Regions from separate parts of the Alkalibacterium sp. m-11 genome, predicted to be linked through region 1. Evidence: riboswitches for the same ligand, from Rfam matches in the RefSeq annotation. Region 1 holds a riboswitch; each other region holds the start of a gene.

The links. Region 1 has a riboswitch for thiamine pyrophosphate ahead of tenA (thiaminase II). Riboswitches for the same ligand answer to the same signal wherever they lie in the genome.
Region 2: linked by a shared signal. The riboswitch ahead of thiM (hydroxyethylthiazole kinase) and the one ahead of tenA (thiaminase II) in region 1 are both predicted to bind thiamine pyrophosphate.
Region 3: linked by a shared signal. The riboswitch ahead of ACYQ2O_RS10215 (YkoF family thiamine/hydroxymethylpyrimidine-binding protein) and the one ahead of tenA (thiaminase II) in region 1 are both predicted to bind thiamine pyrophosphate.
Region 4: linked by a shared signal. The riboswitch ahead of thiT (energy-coupled thiamine transporter ThiT) and the one ahead of tenA (thiaminase II) in region 1 are both predicted to bind thiamine pyrophosphate.

The regions. Positions count from the first base shown of each region.
Region 1 is NZ_BAAGIR010000130.1:2,307-5,426, reverse strand. It holds gene tenA (thiaminase II) at 416-1,084, opposite strand; TPP riboswitch at 1,390-1,491, opposite strand; gene ACYQ2O_RS10285 (undecaprenyl-diphosphate phosphatase) at 1,569-2,396, opposite strand; gene ACYQ2O_RS10280 (PTS sugar transporter subunit IIA) at 2,590-3,096, shown strand.
Region 2 is NZ_BAAGIR010000024.1:19,947-23,066, forward strand. It holds gene ACYQ2O_RS04385 (arsenate reductase family protein) at 135-509, shown strand; gene ACYQ2O_RS04390 (glycine cleavage system H family protein) at 499-855, shown strand; gene ACYQ2O_RS04395 (2-hydroxymuconate tautomerase) at 912-1,091, shown strand; TPP riboswitch at 1,221-1,317, shown strand; gene thiM (hydroxyethylthiazole kinase) at 1,407-2,213, shown strand; gene thiD (bifunctional hydroxymethylpyrimidine kinase/phosphomethylpyrimidine kinase) at 2,210-3,025, shown strand; gene thiE (thiamine phosphate synthase) at 3,022-3,120, shown strand, end outside.
Region 3 is NZ_BAAGIR010000128.1:1,569-4,688, reverse strand. It holds gene ACYQ2O_RS10225 (AAC(3) family N-acetyltransferase) at 1-269, shown strand, start outside; gene ACYQ2O_RS10220 (GNAT family N-acetyltransferase) at 303-821, shown strand; TPP riboswitch at 917-1,021, shown strand; gene ACYQ2O_RS10215 (YkoF family thiamine/hydroxymethylpyrimidine-binding protein) at 1,063-1,689, shown strand; gene ACYQ2O_RS10210 (ECF transporter S component) at 1,689-2,276, shown strand; gene ACYQ2O_RS10205 (ABC transporter ATP-binding protein) at 2,269-3,120, shown strand, end outside.
Region 4 is NZ_BAAGIR010000083.1:998-4,117, forward strand. It holds gene ACYQ2O_RS08565 (ribonuclease J) at 1-948, shown strand, start outside; TPP riboswitch at 975-1,080, shown strand; gene thiT (energy-coupled thiamine transporter ThiT) at 1,171-1,737, shown strand; gene cls (cardiolipin synthase) at 1,828-3,120, shown strand, end outside.

The DNA.
Region 1 (3,120 bases):
TACAACAAAAAGGACAGATTAACCACTTCAAGCTATCGCTTGACCGAAATTCATCTCCCACTTTCACTGGTGCTTCGCACCCATACGCTTAGAAGTGGGAGACTTCTTTCGGAATTACGTTAAAAGGATTCCTTATTCAGTGATATGAAAAATTCTAGGTTGTTTCATCATGTGCTGATTAGTCAAAATAAAAGCCGTCAAATCGAGTCAGGGAAATTTCCACTCGATTTGACGGCTTTTTCTATACTCAAATTAGAAATTTAGTGTATGGGTATGGACATTTTAGCTTTTGGATTGGATGAGTAGGCTGTATGATGAGTCTTAGAACACACTCAATTACAATCTCGACCTCGAGTAGGGTCGTAAACTAGCTGACCAAGTCAATTCCACCTGTTTCCTCACTCAGAACGCTTACTCAGACCGGCCACTTTTCAATCTCATATGCCATATTCCAGAACATCCATTCCAGCTGACAGCTTTTGACAAAAGCTTCCTTCATGATGGCTTTCTCAGTGTCAGAAGCTGTTTCGGCATAAGCATCAAGACGTGTTCTGAATGTATTGATAATCGTATCCACTTCATTTTTTGCATAGAAGGAAATCCATTCAGCAAAAGGATGAGCCTCATCTATAGAAAAATTCTCTTTAAGGTAATGAGCGATTTCCAGATACGTCCACGGACAAGGGAGCAGAACAGCGAGGATCTCTCCAAAACTTCCTCGCTGGGCGACATCAAGCATGTGACGGGTGTAATGATGGGCAGACGGTGCTAGAGGTTCGTATTGCAAATCTTCGTATCTGACACCAGCTACCTGACAGAAATTAGTGTGAGGATGTACTTCAGCATCCAGAATAAAAGTGATCTGATTGTTAAAAACTGCCATATCTTCTCTAAGTACACTTTTTGAAATAGCTATACCGTATACTTGATTAAAGGTATTTAAGTATTCAAAATCCTGTTTGACATAGTGTATAAGCTGTTCAGCTTCAAGCTTTCCAGATCCTATTCCTTGTACGAATGGATGTCTGAAAATAGACTGGAATATTGAATCAGCTTCTTGCCTTAATTCTTCGGTAAATGACATGGTTTAGCCTCCAGTAGTATGGTAATTACAATTTGCGGACTTTATGGTCTCTGCTTAAAAGAACTATAGCTGACGGGCAGACGAACCAAAAGAACAAGACGAACAAGAAGAACACCGACTGAGAAAAGCGGACTGATACAGGAAGTGAAGGGCGCGAGAAGAATGGGAATGGATCTACGCATTTAACTTCATCAATATATTTAAGTTATCTGACTGCAAAAAAAGCCGCTCTGCTAATCTGCAGGGCGGCATAACTTAAAAGTCATGATGAACGTTGGAGAGTCGTTTAAAACACTCCATACATAATGATCTAAGCTCCACTTCCCTACGCTGGAGTTAACCAGATCAGGTTCCAAGGGTCAAAGCATTGCTTTTCTCAGCCGTCAGCGGCTCCCCTAGTGAAAGAGATATTCAATTATCTTTCAAAGTCATTATGGCATATGTGTCCTCGTATCGCAAGAAAAAAGGAACAGAACTAAATGATTTACCCAATCAGCCAGAAGTATCCGATGACGACGAAACCTACAGCTATCCTGTACCAGCCGAATGAGCTGAAGTCATTTCGACGGATATAGTTCATTAGGAATTTGATTGCAAAGATTGATACCAGGAAAGATACAATACAGCCGACGATCAGAATGAGCAATTCTTCTAATGTGAAAGTAAAGCCGAAACCCAGCAGTTTGATCAGACTTGCACCCATCATCACGGGTATGGACAGGAAGAAAGAATATTCAGCAGCAATCGGACGGGCTGTTCCAATAAGGATGGCCCCGACAATAGTTGCACCTGAACGGGATGTACCTGGAATCAGAGCAAGCACCTGAAAGAAACCAATCATGAGGGCGACTTTATAATTTAAATCTTCCCAAGTTGCTATAGTTGGAATCTTTCCTTCATTACGTTTCTCTATTACGATAAATGCGACCCCATAGATGATGAGGGCTACTGCTACTGTAATCCAGTTATAGAAAAGGTCATGGATGGCATCTTCAAACAGTATGCCGAATACTCCTGCAGGAATGATACCGATAAGTACTTTGTACCAAATATGCCAGGTTTCTTTTTTCTGCAGATCATTTTTACCTGAGTCAAAGGGGTTAAGTTTTTTAAAATAAAGCAGAACTACCGCCATAATGGAAGCCAGCTGAATGACTACAAGGAACATTTCCTTGAATTCGTCAGTAGTATTAAGTATGAGAAACTCGTCTACCAGGATCATGTGTCCGGTGCTGCTGACAGGGAGCCATTCTGTAATTCCTTGTACTACGCCCAGTATGATGGACTTTATTAATTCTAATAACACAGTCATATCTCCTTTTAGTTAAATTCAACTCTTCCATCTTAACAAAAACAGGCGTTAAAAAACCATAAGAATATGAAGAATTCATCACAAAATCTTTTTAGTTTTTGTTTACACTAGGATGTGTTACTATTATTTATAGAATACGTATAGGAAATTATGTATACTGTCAGCACAAAATATTAAGAAAGTAGGGAGAAATATGGGAGTATTTGACTTTTTAAAAGGAAAAGGGAATGAACCTAAAGAAACGAAAGTCGTATTAAGCAACCCTGTTAATGGAAAAGTTATTCCAATCGATGAAGTGGATGATCCGGTCTTTTCACAGAAAATGATGGGAGACGGGTTTGGTGTTGTACCAAGCGATGGCGACATCTATTCACCAGCTTCAGGTAAGGTTGTCAGTGTCTTTCCGACTCAGCACGCAGTTGGACTTGAGCTGGATAACGGCATAGAAGTTCTGATTCACATCGGTATCGACACTGTAGAACTTGAAGGCGGACCATTTGACACTTTAGTCAAAGAAGGCGACACGGTTACACCGGAAACTAAAATTTCTACAGTAGACCTTGAAGGCCTGAAAGCTGCCGGTAAAGAAAACACAGTCATCATCGTTTTCACCAACATGGATCAAGTAGGAGATTATGACCTGTCAACTACTGGAGAAACCCAAAAAGGCGCAGAAATCGGTTCTGTTTCTTCTAAATAACACACTAAAAAAGCCTCGGAAAGG
Region 2 (3,120 bases), on a different contig from region 1:
TGTGGATGTAGTGTTATTGATAGTTACTTTTGATAGTGAAGAAACATAAGCACAGTCATTCACCACTGGAATCCTCTCATTTATTTTTTGACTCAAGTGGTCTATAATTGAAAAAGATAACTAGGAGGGACGTTATGAAATTTTATTGTCACCCACGTTGTTCAACGTGCAGAAAAGCGAAAAACTGGCTGGAAGAGCAGTCAGTACCTTACCAGGAAATTAGTCTGCTGGAGGAGACCCCGTCAAAAGAAAGCTGGGTAAGGATCCTGTCAGACACTGATCGCTCGATCAAATCTTTTTTTAATACGAGCGGAAATGTTTACAGAGAACAGAACCTTAAAGAAAAACTTCCGGAAATGTCTGTAGAAGAAGCAGCGGAGTGGCTGTCCTCAAACGGGATGGTAGTCAAAAGACCGTTTGCCATTGAAGGAGACACATATACATCAGGCTTTAAAATCGATGAGTACGAACGTGTCTGGAGTAAAGGAGAGCAGAAAGATGTCAATTAAATATCACGCTAATGGATTGTGGATCGAGAAATTATCGCCATCAGATTATCGCATCGGTCTATCCGAAAAGGGCCAGGACGATTTAGGAGAAGTCATGTTCGTGGAAATCAGTACAGAACCTGGGAATCTGAAAGCAGGAGAGGCCATTATCAATGCTGAAGGGGCTAAAGCAGTGACTGAGCTGACAATACCTTTTGACGTGACAGTTAAGGAAGTCCACGTTGAAGTTGAAGATGAGCCTGACTTACTGAACTCATCTGACAAAGAGGATAACTGGCTGCTTCTGGTAACAGACATTGATGATTCAGTGTTCAATTCGCTTAATACAGATCCTTTTGCTGAATAAGCTGAAATCTTGCTGGATCGTGATGCGCATTAAACAAGCGAAAGGAGGCAGATGAGATGCCGATCGTACATGTAGAAATGATTGAAGGCCGTTCTAAAGAACAGAAAGAAGGGCTGATCAGAGACGTTGTAAAAGCAGTTGAGACCCATACGGGTGCACCTAAAGAAGCAGTGACTGTGATCATCAACGAAATAAATAAGGAAAACATTGCTACTAAAGGCGAATACCACGGATAATAAGTTAGAGGGCGCAGACAGGATCTGTGCTCTCTTTTCTATAAGTGTATTTTAAAATTCAGAAGCTAGCTTAGATAGGGTTTCCTAGTCTGTTTACCGAAACTATGATAAACTGGTAGTAATGAAGTCTGATATCATCAGGGGAGCTTAAAGGCTGAGAAAGGTAAGACCTGACCCATGACCTGATCTAGGTAATGCTAGCGAAGGGAGATGTATGTTTCAAGCAGGAGACAGACGAATGCTTGACTATACTAAAATCTTCCACGTGCCTGGTGGAAGATTTTTTGTCTACATAACACAAACAGGGGGGTCAAGATGAATTCTGACCATGCTATTTTACACATTAAAGACCAGAATCCGCTGGTACACACGATCACTAATCAGGTTGTCGCTAATGATGTTGCCAATGTGCTGCTGGCCATTGGTGCGTCACCCATTATGGCAATTGCAAAAGAAGAGGTCGAAGAAGTAACGGGTATGGCCGAGGCCCTCGTCATTAATATGGGTACACTGACTTCTGATTCACTGGAAAGCATGATTCTGGCCGGACGACAGGCAAACGCTCAAGGCAAACCGGTCATTCTGGATCCTGTTGGTGTCGGAGCAACGACTTTTAGAAAACAATCAGCTCAAAAACTTTTTGAAAATGTTGACATGACGGTGATTCGAGGCAATGCATCAGAAATTGCGTCTCTAGTCGGTGTCAGCTGGCAGTCAAAAGGAGTGGATTCCAAAGATGAAGCCACCTCGCCAGTGGATGTTGCAGTCAGCTTGGCTAAGAAAAGACACTGTATTGTAGCTGTATCCGGAAAGACGGATATTGTCACAGATGGCACAAGAGTATTTGCTGTTTCGAATGGCGATCAGCTGATGGCAAAGATCACTGGAAGTGGCTGTATGATGAGCGGAATCATCGGAGCTTTCCTTGGAGTAGTAGATGAATCTGACATGCTCAGTCGAGTTGTACTTGCTCATGCCGCTTTCGGGATAGCTGGAGAGAGGGCGGCGGACTCGAACATAAATCGGCCGGGAAGTTTCAGGGCGGCACTGATCGATGTGCTCCATAGTCTAACAGATGACGACCTGACTAAACACACACGAATAGAAAGGATAATCCAATGAGTAAAAGTAAAATACCACAAGTGCTGACTATTGCAGGAAGTGACAGTGGCGGAGGCGCAGGCATACAAGCGGACTTGAAAACTTTTCAGGAACGTGACGTTTTTGGCATGTCAGTGATAACGGCTATAACAGCTCAAAATACGACTGGGGTACAGGGCGTTCACCCTGTACCGATCGAAATGGTCAAGCAGCAGTGGACGTCGGTCCTGTCTGATTTTAATGTCGCTGCAATCAAGACAGGAATGCTGGTCAATGGGGAGTATATGAAAGCAGTAGCTGAAGTACACAAAGAAGTGGCGTCTATTCCTCTAGTTATTGATCCTGTGATGATTGCTAAAGGCGGGCATCCATTAATGGAAAAGAGTGCTATCTCTGTCATGCGGGAAATCCTGGCTCCTCTCGCTATGGTGATCACACCTAATATTCCTGAAGCAGAAGCACTGGCTGACATGTCCATTTCTTCAAAAGAAGATATGGTCAAGGCAGCCGAACGATTGCAGGAAAAAGGGTGTAGAAATATTGTCATAAAAGGAGGACATGCAGTGGACGAGTCCCATGCAGATGATCTGCTGATGCTTGAAAACGGTGAACAGATATGGCTGCGTTCAGAACGTATCGATACGAAAGAAACCCACGGAACTGGCTGTACCTTTGCTGCCTGCATTGCTGCAGAGTTAGGAAAAGGGCATTCAGTGGAAGAGTCCGTACGAACAGCTAAGAAATTTATCCAGGCTGCAATCAGGAGTCACTTGGGTATCGGACATGGACATGGACCGACGAATCACTGGGCATACAGAAAGGAACACGAATGACACGAGATATTAAAGCTATGCTGGAAATTTACTTTATTGCCGGCACGCAGGACTGCAAAGAAAAGTCGCTCATCCATACCCTTGAGGAAGCTCTT
Region 3 (3,120 bases), on a different contig from region 1:
CCTCAACGGCCATGCACTTAGGCGAATACCGTGCACCGAATCCGACACTCAAACCTGAAGGGACAGCCATCCTGGAAAAAGGTATCAGAGTCTGGCGGACATATGACGACATCGAATTGGATGAATATCAGTTTAGTGCCATTGGAAACGAGCTCGAGAAAAATGGTCTAGTTACAATCGGAAAAATAGGCAAAGCAGAAGCCAGACTTTACCGGGTCAGAGATGCGGTCGATCAGTCGACCAGACACTTTACGGCACTTAGAAAATAGACATAAACTTCTTAAGCAAAAGGGGAGAACCGAATGAGCACGTATTTTAAATTGGTTGGACTAGAGGATCTGGATACCCTTCAGGCTATCAGTATCGAGACCTTTACAGATACGTTCGAAAAAGACAACACAGAAGAAAACATGACAGATTACCTGTCCAAAGCCTGTACAAAAGAGAAGCTGAGTCAGGAGCTCGCCACAGAAGGGTCACGATTTTACTTTCTATATGCAGACGATGAACTGGCCGGTTATCTGAAACTGAATGCAGGAGAAGCGAGAACGGAAGACATCGATCCTGATGGACTGGAAATCGAACGGATCTATATCCGTACTGGATTCAAGCGCAGAGGGTTGGGGACGAGTCTTTTAAACAAGGCAGTCGAGACAGCTGAAGAACAGGGCTGCACGAGCATCTGGCTGGGTGTCTGGGAACATAACGAGCCTGCGAAAGCATTCTATAAAGCCAAAGGATTCAAGAAAGTAGGGAGTCACTCCTTTTTCATGGGGAACGACGAGCAGACGGACTGGATTATGCTTAAAAGCCTCAGTTAGACAAGGGGGGGCAGAAAACAGATGAAAGCAGTTAAAAATGTATTGTATTCTGTTCGTCAAATTGGTATAGTCATTGTGGTACAACAAAATTAAATACGGAAGATCCTGGGAGTCTCGAATTGGAGGCTGAGAGTGATGTATATCAGACCAGTAACCTGATCAGCGTAATGGCTGCGTAGGAAGTATCTTATATATTATGGCTCTTTCCTATGGTTTTTTTTCGTTAGGAGGAGTTTTTTTCATGCAGAAAAACTATGTCAACTACGGAAATTGTTCAGTCGGAAAGCCTGGTTCCACTTTGGAAATTACAGGCGCACGTTTCAATTTATCGCCGATGAGTGACGATTTCAAATCGATCATTTTAGGTGCGATCAAGCAGGTCGATCTATCGAAAGTCTGGGCACAGACCGACCATATTTCAACAGTTTACCGTGGGAAAGAAGAAGCGGTATTCGATGCACTGAAGGCTGCCTTTTTGTATGCCTACAAGGAAGGGGTTCATATGACTCTCGAATCGACTATTTCAAAAGGGTGTCCCGGAGATACGGACAGTGACTACACACTGGAACTTGACGATCCAAGAGTCAATCAGGCCGAAACAGAAGCAATCGATTTTCCGGTAATCGGGAAGTTTGCCCTTTACCCAATGGGCTCTGACAACTATATGGCAACTATTGCCAAGGTCGTCAACGAAGGGATCGATAGAGGTGTGGTGACAGGTTCTGGTCATTACGGAACGAATCTGGGTGGCAGCGCACAGGATGTCTTCGACTATCTGGAATATGTGTCGCACACAGTCGGCAGTGAAGTCAGTCACTACATCAGTCAATTCACCTTGCACTGTAACGTACCGGAGGGAGAAATCTAATGAACAGAAAACCATTAAGTCTTCGCGACTATTTGTTGATGTCTTTGATTGCCGTCGTTTTTGGGATTGTCTTTTTAATGGCTGTATATGCGGGAACTGCTTTGACTGCTGTACTGACACCGATGGGACTCGGCATACTCGGCTATGAACCCTTTTATGGTATCTGGTACTCGGCAGCCCTTGTCACGACCTACATGATTAGAAAGCCGGTAGTCGGTGTTGTCACTGAAGTGGCCACTGCACTCGTGCAAATCCTTTTAGGCAATATGTTCGGAGCAATCGTACTGATCTCTGCTTTTATTCAGGGCATGGGTGTCGAGCTGGCCTTCTTCGCTACTCGCTATGAAAAATACACTTACAAAGTATCGATGCTGGCTGCCGTAATCACCACACTATTGTCCTTTGTCTGGACAGGGTACAGAGCCAACTATCTGGCTATGAACTGGGGTATCGTCCTGTCGATTTTCGTCATTCGTCTGTCGAGCGCCTTGTTTTTCACCGGTTTCGTGGCAAAATGGTTGTGTGACAAGCTTAATGAAGCCGGTGTACTGAATCATAACCTGAAAGAAAGTGACGCCGTTGAATGAACCCGTTCTATCCATAAAGAATCTGACATTTGAAATAGACGGAAAACAGCTGATTGACCAAGTCAGTCTTGATATTCAACCGGGTGAGACCGTCCTTCTCTGCGGGAGAAGCGGCAGCGGGAAAAGCACCCTGGCTAACTTGATAAATGGGTATTATCCCGAATACGGCGGAAAGCAGGCTGTTGACCGACTTGCCATAAAAGGAGAGGACATAAGCAGACTGTCGGTAGTCGAGCGTTCAGATAAAGTACAGACAATCTTCCAGAATGCCCGGCTGTCTTTTTCCATGCGGACGCTGAGAGAGGAAATGGTCTTTTGTCTGGAAAACAAACGCAAAGCTGTAAGCGAGATAAATCAGGTGATTGAGCAGAAGGCCGCACTATTCGGTCTGAGAAATCTGCTGGACCGCTCCTTTGATGATTTGTCCGGCGGGGAACTGCAAAAAGCCGCCTTTATCTGTGCCTCGCTGACTGACGTGCCGCTCTTCATTATGGACGAACCTTTTGCCAACATGGACGATGAAACGGTTGAGACTTACATGAGCTACATCAATGAGCTGACTGCCAGTGGTAAAGCGGTTCTCATAATCGATCATCATGTCAAAAGATGGGCTGATGTAGACCGCTGGCTTCTGATGGATGCTAAGCAGCAGCTGACCGATTTGTCCGAACTGGCAGATCAAGAGTCACGAATCAGACGCTTGATGGCTGAAGGCATCTGGCTTGATGAGCTTGAATTGAATAGAAAGCCGGTTCAGTCGGACGAATCTGTTTTGGAACTGGACAATGTATCAGTTTTCTATGAAGAAACCGTGCGCCGTTCTTTTTTCAAAAAAGAAACCAGA
Region 4 (3,120 bases), on a different contig from region 1:
GGTAGAAAAGTGTTCATCACTGGAAAGAACCTGGAAGCTATTCTAGAAACAGCCATGGATCTTGACAAGCTGACACTGCCTGATGAACATCTGATTGAACCTATCAGTAAAATCGATAAATATGATGACGACGAAATTCTGGTTCTCGAAACGGGATCAGCGGGTGAGCCAATCAAAACACTCAACCGTATGGCTACATCTAATCATGATCAGGTGAACATCAAAGAAGGGGATCTTGTGTTTATTGCTACCAGCCCATCTACAGCAATGGAAGTCATGGTAGCTGAGACAGAAAACCTGATTTATAGAGCCGGTGGGACAGTAGTCAAGTTATCCAGCAGACTGAAAGCGTCCGGGCATGCGACGCCTAATGATCTGCAGCTGATGATCAACCTGCTGAGACCGACTTACTTCATACCGATTCAGGGTGAATACAGAATGCTTGCTGCCCATGCAGACCTGGCAAATGAGACAGGAATCCCTTATCAGAATATCTTTATTTTGAGTAATGGTGACGTCGTTAGCTATGCTAAAAATAAAATGACACAAAGCGGACAGGTATCTGCAGATAATACACTGATCGACGGGATAGGTATCGGTGATATCGGGAACATTGTCTTGCGTGACAGACGTCTGTTGTCAGAAGATGGTATTTTCGTTGCAGTAGTTACAATCGACCGTAAAAAGCAGCGTATCGTGTCTGATCCTCATATCGTTACGCGCGGATTTGTATTTGTAAAAGAGAGTCAGGATCTGATTAATGAATCGACGGAAATAGTGAAGAGTATAGTCAAAAAAAATCTCAAGCATAACGATTTTGACTGGGGTTCAATCAAACAGGATATTCGTGAAGGCCTGAATAACCACCTGTTCAAGAAAACGAAGAGAAGACCGATCATTCTTCCAGTAATTATGGAAGTCAATCAGAACAGACGCTTTACGAGATAATTATTTTGTATATAATTAAATATCAGATACTGTACTAGGGGAGTCAATATATTGGCTGAGAGTGAACTGTGAGTTCAGACCCTTAGAACCTGTACGTTCATACGTGCGCAGGAAGAGTACTTAACTGAGATCGACAGATCAGAGTAGGCACAAGCGCGCTCTCATAAATGTCATAATCTCCTTCCCTAGTTCAGTAAACTAACTAGAGGAGGAGATTTTTTTATGCAGAACAGACAGTTGAGGATCTATCTTGAAGGGACTTTATTTGCCGCACTTGGGATGGTGCTCTCCTGGATTCCCTCAGGAATAGGGTCGTCATTCAGTGTTTCCTTAGGCATGATTCCGTTGACTTTCTACGCTATCAGAAGAGGTTTGGGGCCAGGGATATTTGCCGGTTTTTTATGGGGGATCCTTCATTTTGTTACAGGATCGGTATACATGCTGAATGTGTATCAAGTCATTATTGAATACACAATCACCTATGCGAGCATTGGGCTGGCCGGATTCTACTCCAAAGACATTCTTGAGGGGATCAGAAACCAGAAAGGAAAACGGGTAAACATGACTATCGTCGCTGCTGTTCTAGTTGGAGCTGCCGCTCGGTATTTCTGGCACTTTATAGCCGGCTGGATATTCTGGGGAGACTATGCTTTATGGGGACTCAGTGCCTTTACATTTTCTCTAGTCATGAACGGTCTGAGTATGATCTCGACCGCCTTAGTGACCATGATCGTATTGCTGATGCTGTATGACCGGTCTCCACTGATTTTTGTTCCTAAAGGGAAATAACTGTTGCCGGCTTAAGATAGTGGACAGGAGGTTACAGGCTAATGTACACTAAGATAAATAACATTACCTTAGTGTATGAAGGAGACCTGTATGACGATTTTAAGCACGATTTTCTGGGGGTTTATTTTTCTGAACTCGGCTTTAGCCATATTTACTGTGTTTAAAGAAAAGGAACGGGACATCGCAGCGATCTGGGCCTGGCTGCTGGTCATTACGATGCTGCCAGGTTTCGGATTTGTGATCTATCTGTTTTTAGGAAGAAAAATATCAAAGGAATCTATTTTTGATCTTCGAAGTCAGGACCGCATCGGGATGCCTCAGCTGGTCGAGTCACAGAAGAGTCTGATCGAATCAGAGAACCTTGATGTTCCTGAATCAAATTATCAGGATAAGACATTTGAAATGGTCCGTTTATTTCTGGAAAGTAATCAGGCTGTTTTAACAAAAGGCAATAAAGTAAGAATTATAAGTGATGGAGAGGAAAAATTCGACCAGCTCATAAGAGATATTGAGAAAGCAGAGCATCATATTCATGTGACGTATTATATCTTTAGAGGGGATAATATAGGTCTGAGACTCTTGAGGGCTCTAGAAGAAAAAGCGAAACAGGGAGTTGAGGTCAAAGTATTGTACGACCCGGTTGGTGCCCGAGTACTGGGCAAAGATTTCTTCAACAAACTGAGAACATACGGCGGCCATGCTGAACCGTTTTTCGGCTCGAAATTTTTCCTGATCAACCTGCGTCTAAACTATAGAAATCACCGGAAAATCGTAGTGGTTGACGGAAAAGTCGGCTACACTGGAGGATTTAACGTTGGCGATGATTATCTGGGTATGTACGAAAAAATGGGCTACTGGAGAGATACCCATCTAAGAATAGAGGGAAATGGTGTGCTTACTCTGCAGACTCGATTTTTAATGGACTGGAACGCATCATCTAAAGACAAGCAAGTAAACTATGGGGAAGTTTATTTCCCGTTTTCAAGTCTAAAAGGGTCTACAGATATGCAGATCGTTTCCAGTGGTCCGGACAATGAGATGCATGCCATCAAGAAAGGGTTCATCAAAATGATCAGTATGGCTAAAGAATCCGTTTTGATCCAGACACCTTATTTCATTCCTGATGAAGCATTGATGGAAACAATCAAAATAGCCATCCTGTCAGGCATCAAAGTGAAAGTGATGATACCTAACAAGCCGGATCATCCATTTATTTATCGTGCCACTCTAAGCTACGCAGAAGAACTGGTAAAGAGTGGGGCAGAAGTTCATATTTACGACAATGGATTTCTTCATTCCAAAGTTATTGTGATAGACGGTGAGATTTTATCAGTAGGGACTGCAAATTTTGATATAAGAAGTTTCCGTCTGAATTTTGAAGTC